DNA from 2 places in the Micromonospora sp. NPDC048905 genome. Region 2 is predicted to be linked to the other one. Evidence: riboswitches for the same ligand, from Rfam matches in the RefSeq annotation. Region 2 holds a riboswitch; the other holds the start of a gene.
What was found. A riboswitch is a leader RNA that binds a small molecule or an ion and turns the genes downstream of it on or off. The one in region 2 is predicted to bind cobalamin.

Region 1: another riboswitch for cobalamin. It lies ahead of AB0C01_RS05260 (ribonucleoside-diphosphate reductase subunit alpha); the one in region 2 lies ahead of bluB (5,6-dimethylbenzimidazole synthase).

The regions. Positions count from the first base shown of each region.
Region 1 covers NZ_JBEZFV010000002.1:62,154-69,195, reverse strand. Annotated here, with positions in the region: gene AB0C01_RS05265 (enolase C-terminal domain-like protein) at 1-1,327, opposite strand, end outside; cobalamin riboswitch at 1,892-2,109, shown strand; gene AB0C01_RS05260 (ribonucleoside-diphosphate reductase subunit alpha) at 2,305-4,629, shown strand; gene AB0C01_RS05255 (ribonucleotide-diphosphate reductase subunit beta) at 4,677-5,672, shown strand; gene AB0C01_RS05250 (MerR family transcriptional regulator) at 6,041-6,955, opposite strand.
Region 2 covers NZ_JBEZFV010000001.1:899,904-906,945, forward strand. Annotated here, with positions in the region: gene AB0C01_RS04285 (FAD-dependent monooxygenase) at 1-834, shown strand, start outside; gene AB0C01_RS04290 (CU044_5270 family protein) at 856-1,821, opposite strand; gene AB0C01_RS04295 (sigma-70 family RNA polymerase sigma factor) at 1,840-2,409, opposite strand; gene AB0C01_RS04300 (bifunctional 5,10-methylenetetrahydrofolate dehydrogenase/5,10-methenyltetrahydrofolate cyclohydrolase) at 2,629-3,528, shown strand; gene AB0C01_RS04305 (alpha/beta hydrolase) at 3,849-4,550, shown strand; cobalamin riboswitch at 4,646-4,846, shown strand; gene bluB (5,6-dimethylbenzimidazole synthase) at 4,875-5,501, shown strand; gene AB0C01_RS04315 (vitamin B12-dependent ribonucleotide reductase) at 5,557-7,042, opposite strand, start outside.

The DNA.
Region 1 (7,042 bases), on a different contig from region 2:
GGTCCGTCGCCGCCCAGTAGCCGCCGTCGGGGAACCGGTAGAGCTCGACCGACTCCTGGCGCATCCGGGTGGAGTAACCGGGCTGGCTGGGCAGGACGTAACCGCTGCCCGAGCCGGTGTCCTGGATGATGCACGGGTCGGTGAAGTGCTCGTGCAGGTGGTCGACGAACTCGGTGACCCGGTTGGTGAGATCTCCCGAGATCGCGACGTAGTCGAGCACCGACACGTGCTGGACCATCTCGCACAGCCCGACACCGCCGGCGTGGGGGCACACGGGGATGTCGAACTTCGCGGCGAGCAGCAGCACGGCGACGATCTCGTTGATGCTGGCCAACCTGCCGGTGTCCAGTTGACAGAAGTCGATGGCCTCGGCCTGGAACAACTGCTTGAACATCACCCGGTTGTGGCAGTGCTCGCCGGTGGCGACTCTGATCGGAGCGACGGCGCGGCGCACGGCGGCGTGGCCCAGAATGTCGTCGGGGCTGGTCGGCTCCTCGATCCACAGTGGCTCGAACTGCGCCAGGGCCTTGACCCACTCGATGGCCTGACCGACGTCCCACACCTGGTTGGCGTCGATCATCAGGTTGCGGTCCGGACCGAGGATCTCCCGGGCGATGCCGCACCGGCGGATGTCGTCGTCGAGGTTGGCGCCCACCTTCAGCTTGACGTAGCCGTAGCCGGTGTCCACCGCCTCCTGGCACAGCCGGCGCAGCTTGTCGTCGCCGTAGCCGAGCCAGCCTGCCGAGGTGGTGTAGGCGGGGTAGCCGGTCCGGTCGAGCTCGGCGAGACGGGCCGCCTTCGTGCTCTCCTTGGCCCGCAGGATGGCCAGCGCCTCGTCCCGGGTCAGCGCGTCGGACAGGTAGCGCAGGTCCGCGATGTCGACGAGCTGCTCGGGGGACATGTCGACGAGCAGCCGCCACAGCGGCTTGTCGGCGACCCGGGCGACCAGATCCCACGACGCGTTGAGGACGGCGGCCAGCGACAGGTGCACGACACCCTTCTCCGGGCCGAGCCAGCGTAGTTGCGAGTCGGAGGTGAGCAGACGGTAGACCGCGCCCATGTCCGCCGCCATCGTCGCGACGTCCACGCCGACGAGGCGCTGTGCCTGATGGACGGCCGCCGCGACGACGATGTCGTTGCCCCGGCCGATGGTGAAGGTCAGGCCGTGGCCCGCGAGTGGCGCACCGCTGCTGTCGACGCCGTCGGTGTGCAGGACGACGTAGGCCGCCGAGTAGTCGCCGTCCTTGTTCATGGCGTCGGAGCCGTCAGCGGTCAGGGAGGTGGGGAAGCGGACGTCCTCGACAGTGACGGCGGTGATCTGCGGCATGCGCTCCTCGCCCGGTTAGGCTAAAGATCAGATGATCTCTGGGAGTATACGGAGGGTCGATCCGACGCGTCAACGACGTCGATCCGTCGGGTATCGAAGACATCCAATGTTTCTGCGTGCTGGAGATTCGTCGGTGCGCGGTCCCCGTGATCGCCGTACCCGATCCGCGAGCCCTGAATGCGGTGGTACCAACATTCGCCGCGCTGGTAGGCACCTTCGACGGGCGGCACCTCGTCGTCGGCCCGGGCACTGCTGCGGCACCGCCGGCCCGATGGGGACGGTGGTGCGAGATATGAGGAGTGGTTCAGAAGATTAGATGTCCACTCCGGATAACTACATTGACGCCTAAGTATAGGTAGGGATCCTTACATCTAAAGACTTAATACATCACACCTTTCCGAATGTCGACACCTGCTCGTGTACCGCGCGCCGCGCGGGTGTCGGTCCACCGCGCCCCGGCGCGACTCGGCCTGGTCGGCGTGGCCGGTGATGACCGTCACGGAGGTCGCCGTCGACACGCCCGAGACCGACATGTGGGGTGTGACAACCGCAGCGTCCCTATATATGGTGTCGAACGCAGCTGGTTCGGCCGCTCATCCGGAGTGGTCGAGGCAAGAGGGAACCCGGTGGAAATCCGGGACTGTCCCGCAGCGGTGAGTGGGAACGACAGCCGTCAGAAGCACTGGGCCACGAAGCGGTCTGGGAAGCGACGGCCAGTAGGAGACCGGCCAACCCGGTCGTGCCCACGAGTCCGAAGACCTGCCAGCGCGCCGCGTACCCGCACCCGGGTGGGCGGCGGTCCGAGGCCGCGTGGGACGGCCGACGCCACCTGACCCACGCCGTGCCGGCGTGGCGTCCGTTGGTGTCCGTCTCCACGCGTTCGAGGGGCCATCAGGTCTCGAACTCGCGAGGAGTGAGTGGTGACAGTCACCGAGGCAGTCCCGGTCAGCGGCGACGCGGCCGTCCGGCGCACGCCGATGCAGGTGCGCAAGCGCAACGGCACCACCGAGTCCGTGGACGTCAACAAGATCGTCCGTGCGGTCGAGCGGTGGGCCGACGACCTGGCCGACGTCGACCCGATGCGGGTCGCCACCCGCACGATCAGCGGCCTGTACGACGGCGCGACGACGGCCGAGCTGGACCGGCTCTCCATCCAGACCGCCGCCGAGATGATCGGTGAGGAACCGCAGTACTCGCGCCTCGCCGCCCGGCTGCTGTCCGGCTACGTCGACAAGGAGGTGCGTCGACAGGGCGTCACCTCGTTCAGCGCGGCGATCCGGATCGGCCACGCCGAGGGCCTGGTCGCCGACGACACCGCCGCGTTCGTCGCCGCCCACGCCCCGATGCTCGACCACGCTGTCGATCCCGACGGCGACCGACGATTCGAGTACTTCGGCCTGCGCACGGTGTACGACAGGTACCTGCTGCGTCACCCCACCAGCCGGCTGGTGCTGGAGACCCCGCAGTACTGGCTGCTCCGGGTGGCCTGCGGGCTGTCCCAGACGCCGGACGAGGCGGTCGGCTTCTACCGGCTGATGTCCAGCCTGGCCTATCTGCCCAGCTCGCCGACACTGTTCAACTCCGGCACCCGACACACCCAGATGTCCTCCTGCTATCTGGTCGACTCTCCGCGCGACGAGTTGGACTCCATCTACCAGCGGTACGCCCAGGTCGCCAACCTGTCCAAGTTCGCCGGCGGCATCGGCATCGCGTACTCCCGGGTCCGGTCCAGGGGTGCACTGATCCGCGGCACCAACGGGCAGTCCAACGGGATCGTGCCGTGGCTGCGCACACTGGACGCGAGCGTCGCCGCGGTCAACCAGGGCGGCCGGCGCAAGGGCGCGGCCTGCGTCTATCTGGAACCGTGGCACCCGGACATCGAGGAGTTCCTGCAACTGCGGGACAACACCGGCGAGGACGCCCGCCGCACCCACAACCTCAACCTGGCCAACTGGATCCCGGACGAGTTCATGCGCCGGGTCGAGGCCGACGAGATGTGGTCACTGTTCGACCCGCACGAGGTACCCGAGCTGCCCGACCTGTGGGGGGAGCGGTTCGACGCCGCGTACCGGCAGGCCGAGGCGCAGGGCCGCCACGTGCGGCAGGTCCCGGCGCGGGAGCTGTACGGCAGGATGATGCGCACCCTCGCCCAGACCGGCAACGGGTGGATGACCTTCAAGGACGCCGCGAACCGACTGTGCAACCAGACCGCCGAGGACGGCAACGTGGTGCACCTGTCCAACCTGTGCACCGAGATCATCGAGGTGTCCAGCGACGCCGAGACCGCCGTGTGCAACCTCGGCTCGGTGAACCTCGCCGCGCACCTCAGCGACGGCGGCATCGACTGGGAGCGGCTGCGCGCCACCGTCCGTACCGCCGTGACCTTCCTGGACCGGGTCATCGACATCAACTACTACCCGACCGAGCAGGCGGCGGCGAGCAACCCCCGCTGGCGGCCGGTGGGGCTCGGGCTGATGGGCCTTCAGGACGTCTTCTTCGCGCTGCGGCTGCCGTTCGACTCACCGGCCGCGCGGGAGCTGTCCACCCGGATCAGCGAGGAGTTGTACCTGACCGCGCTGGAGACCTCCGCCGACCTGGCGCGTCGCTTCGGCGCGCACCCGGCGTACCCGCAGACCCGGGCCGCGCGGGGCCAGCTCCAACCGGACCTGTGGGGTGTCGAGGGTACGCAGACCGCGCGCTGGGACGCGCTGCGCCAGCGGGTTGCGACGGACGGGCTGCGCAACTCGCTGCTCGTGGCGGTCGCGCCGACCGCGACCATCGCCTCGATCGCCGGGTGCTACGAGTGCATCGAGCCGCAGGTGTCCAACCTATTCAAGCGCGAGACCCTGTCGGGGGAGTTCCTCCAGGTCAACACCGCTCTGGTCCGCGAGTTGAAGGCCCGCGGTCTGTGGACCGAGCGGATCCGCTCGGCGATCAAGCGGGCGGAGGGGTCGGTGCAGGACATCGCCGAGCTGCCGGCCGGCGTCCGGGAGTTGTTCCGCACCGCCTGGGAACTGCCGCAGCGGGCGCTGATCGACCTGGCCGCCGCCCGTGCCCCGTTCATCGACCAGTCCCAGTCGCTGAACCTGTTCCTGGCCGCGCCGACCATCGGCAAGCTCTCCTCGATGTACCTGTACGCCTGGAAGGCCGGGCTGAAGTCCACGTACTACCTGCGCTCGCGGCCCGCCACCCGGATCCAGCAGGCCACCGTCAGTGCTGTCGCACCCGTCGCCGTCGCCGTCGACGCGGAGGCGCTGGCCTGCTCGCTGGAGAACCCCGAGTCGTGCGAGGCCTGCCAGTGACCGCCCGCACCGCCGACGCCAACACCACCGACACGAGGACCACGCACATGCTGCTCGACCCCGGGATGGACCTCACCCTCCGCCCGATGCGTTACCCGCACTTCTTCGACAGGTTCCGCGACGCCATCCGCAACACCTGGACGGTCGAGGAGGTCGACCTGCACGCCGACCTCGCCGACCTGGACAAGCTGTCGCCGGCCGAGCGGCACCTGGTCAGCCGACTGGTGGCGTTCTTCGCCACCGGCGACACGATCGTCGCCAACAACCTGGTGCTCAACCTCTACCAGCACGTCAACAGCCCCGAGGGTCGCCTCTACCTGTCCCGGCAGCTGTTCGAGGAGGCCGTGCACGTCCAGTTCTACCTCAACCTGCTCGACACGTACGTGCCCGACGAGACCGAGCGCTTCGAGGCCTTCGCCGCCATCGAGAACATCCCCTCGATCCGTCGCAAGGCCGAGTTCTGCTTCCGCTGGATCGACTCCCTGAACGACCTGCGGGAGCTGCGGACCCGGGACGACCGCCGGACGTTCCTGCTCAACCTGATCTGCTTCGCCGCGTGCATCGAGGGGCTGTTCTTCTACGGCGCCTTCGCGTACGTCTACTTCCTGCGCTCCCGTGGCCTGCTGCACGGTCTGGCCTCGGGCACCAACTGGGTGTTCCGCGACGAGTCGATGCACATGGCGTTCGCGTTCGACGTCGTCGACACCGTCCGCGCCGAGGAACCCGACCTGTTCGACGACGACCTCGCCGACCAGGTGCGGCAGATGCTCGTCGAGGCCGTCGAGTGCGAGGTGCAGTTCGCCGAGGACCTGGTGGGCCACGGCGTGCCCGGCCTGACGTTGGCCGACATGCGGGAGTATCTCCAGCACGTCGCCGACCGCCGCCTGGCCCAGCTCGGCATCGCCCCGCACTACGGGTCGAGCAACCCGTTCGGCTTCATGGAGTTGCAGGACGTGCAGGAGCTGTCCAACTTCTTCGAGCGGCGGGTGTCGGCGTACCAGGTCGGGGTGGAAGGCACCGTCGCCTTCGACGACGACTTCTAGGCGGCGACCGACCCACGGCCGCGGTCTCGCCGATCATGGAGTTGTGGTGCCTGATTTGGTGTCGTGCATGCACTTTGTCACCCACCACAACTCCATGATCGACGAGGCAGTGCGGGGTGGATGACAGTCACTCCGTCGCGGTCTTTGAGGATCGTCATGACCCGGTTGATGCGCGATGCGGACGCTTGATGCCCACTGGACTCGGGCACTTGACCAGCCGTGGCGTTCAGGCGGCTGCCTCGAGTGCACGAGTCAGAGCGAATGCGGTCAGCTCGATTGGTCGTTGGGTGTTGTGGCGGACGCCGCATCGATCATGTTGCAGAAGTAACGATGGACGCCGAGCAGTGCGGCTAGTTCGACGACGACTTCTAGGCGGCGACCGCGCCAGGGGCCTGGCGTCGCTTGGTGAGCCACCGCATCACGTGCAGCGGGTGCGACGCCGGGTCCGGAATCGGGTGGAAGACGTGTTCGACCTCGCCGTCGGCGATGATCAGCGTCAACCGCTCGTAGAGCGTCATGTCCCCGGCGGTGCGGGTGGGCAGCCGCAGCGCGTCGGCAAGCGTCAGCCGCGGGTCGGGGATCAGCGGGTAGGGCAGCCGCAGCCGGTGGGCGAGTTCCCGCTGGTACCCGGTCGACTGCGCGGACAGGCCGTACACCCGGGCCGCGCCGGCGGCGCGGAGCTCCGCGTGGTGGTCGCGGAACCAGGCGGCCTGCTCGGTGCTGCCCCGGGCGCCATGGACCTCCAGCAGCCCGTTGGGCAGGTCGACACCCGGCCGCCCGGTCAGGGGGTACACGAAGATGACGGTGCGCCCGGCGCCGAGCGCGCCGAGGTCGACCGGGCGGCCGTCGGTCCCGTAGAAGGACAGGGGCGGCAGGCGGGTGCCGACCAGCGCGGCGGGGTCGGTGCCGACCGCCGCGCTGCCGGGCACGACCTGGGTCGCGGCCGCGTCGAGGCGGGCGTCCAGCGCGTCCCGCTGGGCGGTCAGTTTGCCGATCCGCTCCTGCAGGCCGGTGATGGTGCTGCGGTACGTCGCCACCGCCGCCGCGCAGACGTCGGCGTCGTCGGCGCCACTGGCGATCGACTCGACGAACGGTCGGGTCTCCTCGACGGTGAGGCCGAGCGCCATCAACTCGCGGATCTGGGCCACCAGCCGCACCGCGATCGGGTCGTACTCCCGGTAGCCGTTGCCCAGCCGCCGGGGCACGACCAACCCTGCCGACTCGTAGTACCGCAAGGCCCGGACCGTGGTCCCGGTCCGTCGTGCCAGCTCACCCACCCGCATCCCGCGACCCTAAACCCGCACCCCGGGGTACGGGTCAACGTGTCGATCGTCGCGGTGCCAGGGCCGCCGTTTCCTGCCAGTCTGGCG
Region 2 (7,042 bases):
CTGTGGCAGGGCGTCGGGGCGTGCGTGTCGCTGCCCCGGGCGCACCTGCACCGGGCGATGCTCGCCGGCGTCGGGGACACCCCGATCCGCTGGGGCCGCCACCCGGTCGTGCTGGTCGAGGAGGGCGACCGGGTCGCCGTCGAGTTCGACGACCACAGCATCGAACGGTACGACCTGGTGCTCGGCGCGGACGGGGTGAACTCGACGGTCCGGCGGCTCACCTTCGACGCTCCGGCGGCCCGCGACCTCGGCCAGTACGCGTACCGGTGGATCGCCCCGCGGATCGACGCCGAGCCGGTCTGGTCGGTGCAGTTGGGGCGTGGTCGGCAGTTCCTGACGATCCCGATCAGCGCCGAACAGACGTACTGCTACTACAACGACGGCCCGGTCGCCGACCGACCCGGCTGGCGCGACGAGGTGGCCGCGACGTTCACCGAGCCGGTCGCCACCATGCTCAAGGCCCTCGACCACGACGACAGCACCCTGCACGCCGGGCCGAACCAGGAGGTCGTGCTCGGCGCCTGGTCCCGGGGGCCGGTGCTGCTGATCGGCGACGCCGCCCACGCCACCTCGCCGAACATGGCCCAGGGCGCGGCGATGGCCCTGGAGGACGCCGTCGTGCTCGCCGCGTCGCTGGCCGCCGCCGGGTCCATCGCCGAAGCCCTGCGCGGGTACGAGGCGCGGCGACGCCCGCGTACCGACTGGGTGCTCAGCCAGACCCACCGCCGCGACAAGGCCACCGGGCTTCCGCCCGCGCTCCGCGACCTGGTGATGCGCCGCCTGGGTGAGCAGATGTTCCGCTCGAACTACGGACCGCTGTTCGCCCAGCCCTGAACCGCTGCCGCCGGGTGCTGCTCAGGGCAGCTGGCCCGGCCGGTCGACGATGGCGGTGCGGAGGAGCGCGACGGCCGCGTGCACCGACTCCTTGCCGTCGCGTATCACCGATCCTCGGCGGCCGAGGTAGACGTGGGTGTCCCGGTCGAAGAGGAGGTCGTCGTTACCACCGATCACGCCGGGCATCCGAATCGCCACCCCGTGCCGACCGGCGGCGTCCACCACGTCGCCCGAGATGACGACCGCCCCCGGCTCCCGCGCCAACAACTCGAACAGCGCCGCCAGCGCTCGGGGCGGCACGTAGCCGTTGAGCATCGACCGCGCGGTGGTGTACGGCATGCTCTCGTCCCCGTAGACGGCCTCCTCGTCGGCTCCTTCGGGGAGATGCAGGTCGACCGGGTGTTCGCGGAGGTATCGAAGCAACTCGTCCGGGTCGGTGGGCAGGTCGCCGTGGTACGCGGGCGCCTGGAAGGCGTCGAGTTCCTTCTCGGGATCACCGGGATCATTGAGGCGGAGCTCCGTCAGCGTGCTCCACCCGTTCGGATCGGTCTCCGGTCGATAGCGTCCCTGCGAGTACGCGACTCCGCCGGCCGACTGCCACAGCTGGTTCCGGATGGTCCGGTACGGGCCGCTGGCCGGCATGTCCCTGACCCTCGCGAGGGATTCCGTGAAGACGTACTGATCGGGTCGGGCGGTCAGCTCGGGCTGCTGCCGGGCGGCGTCGGCCGCCATCCGGAAGATCTCCGACGCGGTTGCCGTGGGCGGCGGCTTGTCGCCCACCCCCATGGCCTGGACCGCCAGCGCACCGGCGGTCAGGACGACGGCCAGCCCGAACGCTCCGGCCAGGCGCCAACCGCGCGGGAACCGGGTACGGAAGCCGGCGGCACGGGTCGCCGAAGCCACCTCGGCCCGCCGGGCGACGTGGGCGCTCAGATCTCTGAGGAGCTGTTCCTCGAAACCCTCGGTCGACTGTTCGATCTTGTTCATGGCGTCAGCTCCGTCTGCTCAGGCGAGGGTGGTGGCCGGGCGGGCGAGCACGGCCTGGACGACGCGACGGGCACGGTGCAGGCGGACCCGGGCAGCGACCGGGGACATCCCGACCACGGTCGCCGCCTCCGCGACACTGAGGCCGTCCACGGCGACGAGTTCGACAAGCGTTCGGGTGCCCTCGGGCAGCTCGCTCAGCGCCCGACAGGTGTGGCGGGCCGCCGACTCGGCGTCGATCCGCTCCTCGATGCGGGCGATGTCATCGGGGCCGAGGTCCCGTCGTCCGGCCAGTCGGCCGGTCACCCGCAGCCGTTGGGCCGCCCGACGCCGTTCGTCGCCGATGACGTTGCGGGCCACCCCGTACAGCCAACCGACCTGGCTCCCCCGGTCCGGCCGGTAGCCGTCCGCGGACTCGATCACCGCCAGGAACACGTCGGCGGTCAGGTCGGCGGCGAGGTGCGGGTCGTCGACCCGCCGCGCCACGAACCGGCCCACCGCCTCCAGGTGCCGCCGGTAGAAGACCTCGAAGGCCACCGGATCGGCCCCGATGCCGGAGATGTCACCTCCCGCTTCGCTGGGCTCACGCACAGGCTGTCCCCTCTCGTCACTCACACCTCTTCTTCGTAAGCCGGACCGCTGGTGTTACCAAACCCCCCGCCCGAGGCGGCACGGGCCGGTCAGCTGGGCAGTCGCCCCGTTGATGCGGCATGATCGAAGCACCGGCGACTGGCGGCACGGGGATGGTGAAACCATCGGGGAGCCTCTCGCGGGCGTCGACCGCCTGGGCGCCTGCGTGGAGAATCCGTCATGACCACGACCAGTGGATCCGCGCAGCACCACACCCCGTCTGGCACGGCTCGGCTCCTGCCGGGCGCACCCGTCGCCGAAGCCGTCCTGGCCGAGACCGCCGCCGCTGCCGCAGCACTCCGCAGCCGCGGGATCACACCGAGCCTCGCCACCATCCTCGTCGGCGACGACGACGCCAGCGCCGGCTACATCGCCATCAAGCAGCGCCAGGCCGCCGCGCTCGGGTTCGCCTCCCCGCACGTGCATCTGCCCGCCACCGCCACCCAGGCCGAACTGCACCAGGCCATTGCCCGCTTCAACAGCGATCCCGCCGTGCACGGACTGCTCGTGCAGTACCCCGTGCCGGGGCATCTGGACTACGACGCGGCGCTGCTGACGATCGACCCGGACAAGGACGTCGACGGCATGCACCCGCTGAACATGGGGCGTCTCGCCGTCGGCCTGCCCGGCCCGCTGCCGTGCACCCCCGCCGGCATCGAAGCCCTCCTGGCGTACCACGAGATCCCCGTCGCCGGTCGTGAGGTCGTCATCCTCGGTCGCGGCGCCACCCTTGGCCGCCCCCTGGCGATGCTGCTCGCCCAGAAGCGTCCGACCGCCAACGCCGCCGTCACCGTCGTCCACACCGGCGTGCCCGACTGGGACCGCTACACCCGCCGCGCCGACATCCTCGTCGCCGCCGCGGGCGTACCCCGGATCGTTCGGCCCGAGCACGTCAAGCCCGGCGCCGTCGTCATCGGCGCCGGCGTCCGCTACGAAGGACGGCGCCTCCTACCGGACGTGGACGAAGCGTGCGCCGAGGTCGCCGGCGCCATCACGCCCCGGGTGGGCGGCGTCGGTCCGACCACCGTCGCGATGCTGTTCCGCAACGCGGTACGCGCGGCCGAGCGCGCGAGCGAGTAGCCCGGCAGGTGCGTCGGGGGAATTGCGGACAACCGCACCGCCACGGGCGCGAGTTTGCTATCCAGCGGCGCTCAGCAAGCAATACGGGAATGAGCTTGGATTCGGCCCGAGCCAGGCAACGTGTTGTTGATCACGAGCACACCGCCGCCGATCGGGCTTGTGGCTCGGCTCATAGTCATCCGCGCCTTGCTACCCAAAAGTAGCGGCATATATTTCCGCTGTCCTCGGTCGAGATGGGGCGCTCCGGTGATGCACGACGGCGTGGTCGACGACGAACTCCAGATCCGATCATTTGAATACATGCGGGCAGGAACATCATCTTGAACAGCATTCCGTCGCTTCTTCTCGTGCACGGTGCCTGGCACGGGCCCTGGGTCTGGCAGTCGCTCATCGAGCAGTTTCCGGATATCGACATCCACACCGTCGCGCTACCCAGTAGCGGCAACGACCCCGCTGCCCTCGGTGACCTCTACGACGACGCTGCCGTGGTCAAAGCCGCCGTCGCCGCCATCGACGGACCGGTCGTGGTCGTCGCCCACTCCTACGGTGGCGCACCAGTCACGGAGGCGCTCGCTGCCGCGGACAACGTACGCCGAATCGTTTATCTCGCCGCTTTCCAGCCGGATGTCGGCGATTCGCTCTTCTCCACCGCCGGCGGCGTTGCTCCGCCGTGGTGGGAGGTTCACGAGCGGACGGACCTGAAGGGCAGGGGTCACATCGAACCGTCGCAGCCCCGAGAGGTCTTCTACAGCGACGTCGATCCGGAAATCGCGGAACAGGCCGTTGCACGACTCGGGCTTCAGTCCTGGGCCTCGACGCAGCAGCCGCTGACCGAGGCCGCGTGGCGCACCATTCCCAGCACCTACCTCATTTGTGCGGCCGACAACGCTCTTCCGCCCTTCGCGCAGGAGCTCATGGCCAAGCGGGCCGAGCGGGTGTTGCGCATGAACTCCTCGCACTCGCCGTTCCTTTCTCAGCCCGCCGAGCTGGCCGCGCTGATCCGGGCGGAACTTTCCGCCTGAGGCAGACGGCGCGGGTAGCGGCCGTCGACCGGCCGGACATGCGACCGGGCGACGGACCGCCACCCCGTAGGCAGGGGCGGCCGCTATGCTGCGCGGTGGCACAAACGTTGCGAGGTGCCCCGCGCGAGTGGGGAGAATCGGGAAGCCGGTGTGAGTCCGGCACGGGCCCGCCGCGGTGACCGGGGAGCTGCCACCCACGCGTACCAGACGCAGCCACTGGCCCTGAGGGGCTGGGAAGGCGGGTGACCAGCGGAGATCCGGGAGTCCGAAGACCGGCCTCGCGTCATCGCCCCGTCAGGGGCGCGAGCGCAGCGGGAGCCTGCCTTGAACAACGGACTCTACGAGACCATCCACCGCCGTCGGGACGTACGTGCCCAGTTCACCGGGGCGCCGATCCCCGCGGAGACGTTGGATCGGATCCTCACAGCGGCGCACGCCGCGCCGAGCGTCGGTCTCTCCCAGCCCTGGGACTTCATCCTGGTCCGCGATCCTGAGCTGCGGCAGGAGTTCCACCGACACGTGGAGCGGGAGCGGGACACCTTCGCGGCCACTCTCGACGGTCCGGCGGCGGAACGCTTCGCCCGGATAAAGATCGACGGTGTACGAGAGTCGACGTTGTCGGTCGTGGTCACGTACGACCCGGAGCGGGGTGGGCCGGCCGTACTCGGCCGTCACGCGATCGCCGACGCCGGCCTCTACTCGGTCTGTCTGGCGATCCAGAACCTGTGGCTGGCCGCAACCGCCGAGCAGCTCGGGGTCGGCTGGGTCTCGTTCTACCGGGAGCCGTTCCTGCGCGACCTGCTCGGCATCCCGGCCACCGTCCGCCCGGTGGCGTGGCTCTGCCTCGGCCCGGTCACCCATCTGGAGGAGACGCCGGACCTGGAGCGGCACGGCTGGCGTCAGCGACGTCCGCTGTCGTCGGTGATCCACCAGGATCGCTGGTCCGAGTGACCCGCACACAAACGAGCCCCGGGCGCGCGAACGCCCGGGGCTCGTCGCTGACGTGTCAGCTACAGCCGCTGGTGGAGCCGCAGCCCTCGCAGACGTAGCAGCTACCGGCGGGGCGCATCTTCGTACCGCAGGTGAAGCAGAGCGGCGCGTCGGCGGCCTTGCCGATCACGGCCTCCAGCAGTTCGGTGCTGGAACCCACGCTCGGAGCCGGCTTGGCGGCGGCCACGTCGGCCATCTCCTGGGCCGGCTGGGCGACGGCCTCCGACTTGGCCGGGGCCTCCACCGGAGCCGAGGACGCCATCGCGGTGAGCTCCGCGCCGGTGACGGCGGCGGCCTCCGCGTCGGCCTCGGCCCGCAACTGGGCGGCCCGCTCCGAGGCGGTGAAGATGCCCAGCTCGGCGCGGCGCTCGTAGGGCAGGAAGTCCAGCGCCAGGCGACGGAAGATGTAGTCCATCACCGAGGCGGCCATCCGCACGTCCGGGTCGTCGGTCATGCCGGCCGGCTCGAAGCGCATGTTGGTGAACTTGCTGACGAACGTCTCCAGCGGCACGCCGTACTGCAGGCCGATGCTGATGGCCACCGAGAAGGCGTCCATCACGCCGGCCAGGGTCGAGCCCTGCTTGGACATCTTCAGGAAGACCTCGCCGAGGCCGTCGTCCGGGTAGGACGACGCGGTGAGGTAGCCCTCGGCGCCACCGACGGAGAAGCTGACCGTCTCGGACGGGCGCTTCTTCGGCAGGCGCTTACGCACCGGCCGGTACTCGATGACCTTCTCCACGGCGGCCGGCGCGGCCTCGACGGCGGCCGGCTCGGTGGCCTTGTTGGACTTGGCCACCGAGAGCGGCTGACCGACCTTGCAGTTGTCCCGGTAGATCGCCAGCGCCTTGAGGCCGAGCTTCCAGCCCTCGAAGTAGATCTTCTCGACGTCCTCGACGGTGGCCGCCTCCGGCATGTTGACCGTCTTGGAGATGGCGCCGGAGACGAACGGCTGGATGGCCGCCATCATCCGCACGTGACCCATCGGGGCGATCGTCCGCTCGCCCATGGCGCAGTCGAAGACCGGGTAGTGCTCCGGCTTGAGGCCCGGGGCGTCCACCACGTGGCCGTGGTCGGCGATGTGCTCGACGATCGCCTCGACCTGCTCCTCGGGGTAACCGAGGCTGCGCAGGGCGCGCGGCACCGTCTGGTTGACGATCTGCATCGAGCCGCCGCCGACCAGCTTCTTGAACTTGACAAGCGCCAGGTCCGGCTCCACGCCGGTCGTGTCGCAGTCCATCATGAAGCCGATCGTGCCCGTCGGGGCGAGGACGCTGGCCTGGGCGTTGCGCCAGCCGAACTTGTCGCCGATCTTGTTGCCCTGGGTCCACTGTTTGGTCGCCTCGCGGACGATCGCGGTGGCCACCGGGCTGGTCGGCTTGATCTCGTCGTTGGCGGCGGCGTGCTTGCGCATGACCCGCTTGTGCGGCTCGGCGTTGCGGGCGTAGCCGTCGTACGGGCCGACGACGCCGGCCAGCTCGGCGGAGCGGCGGTACGCGGTGCCG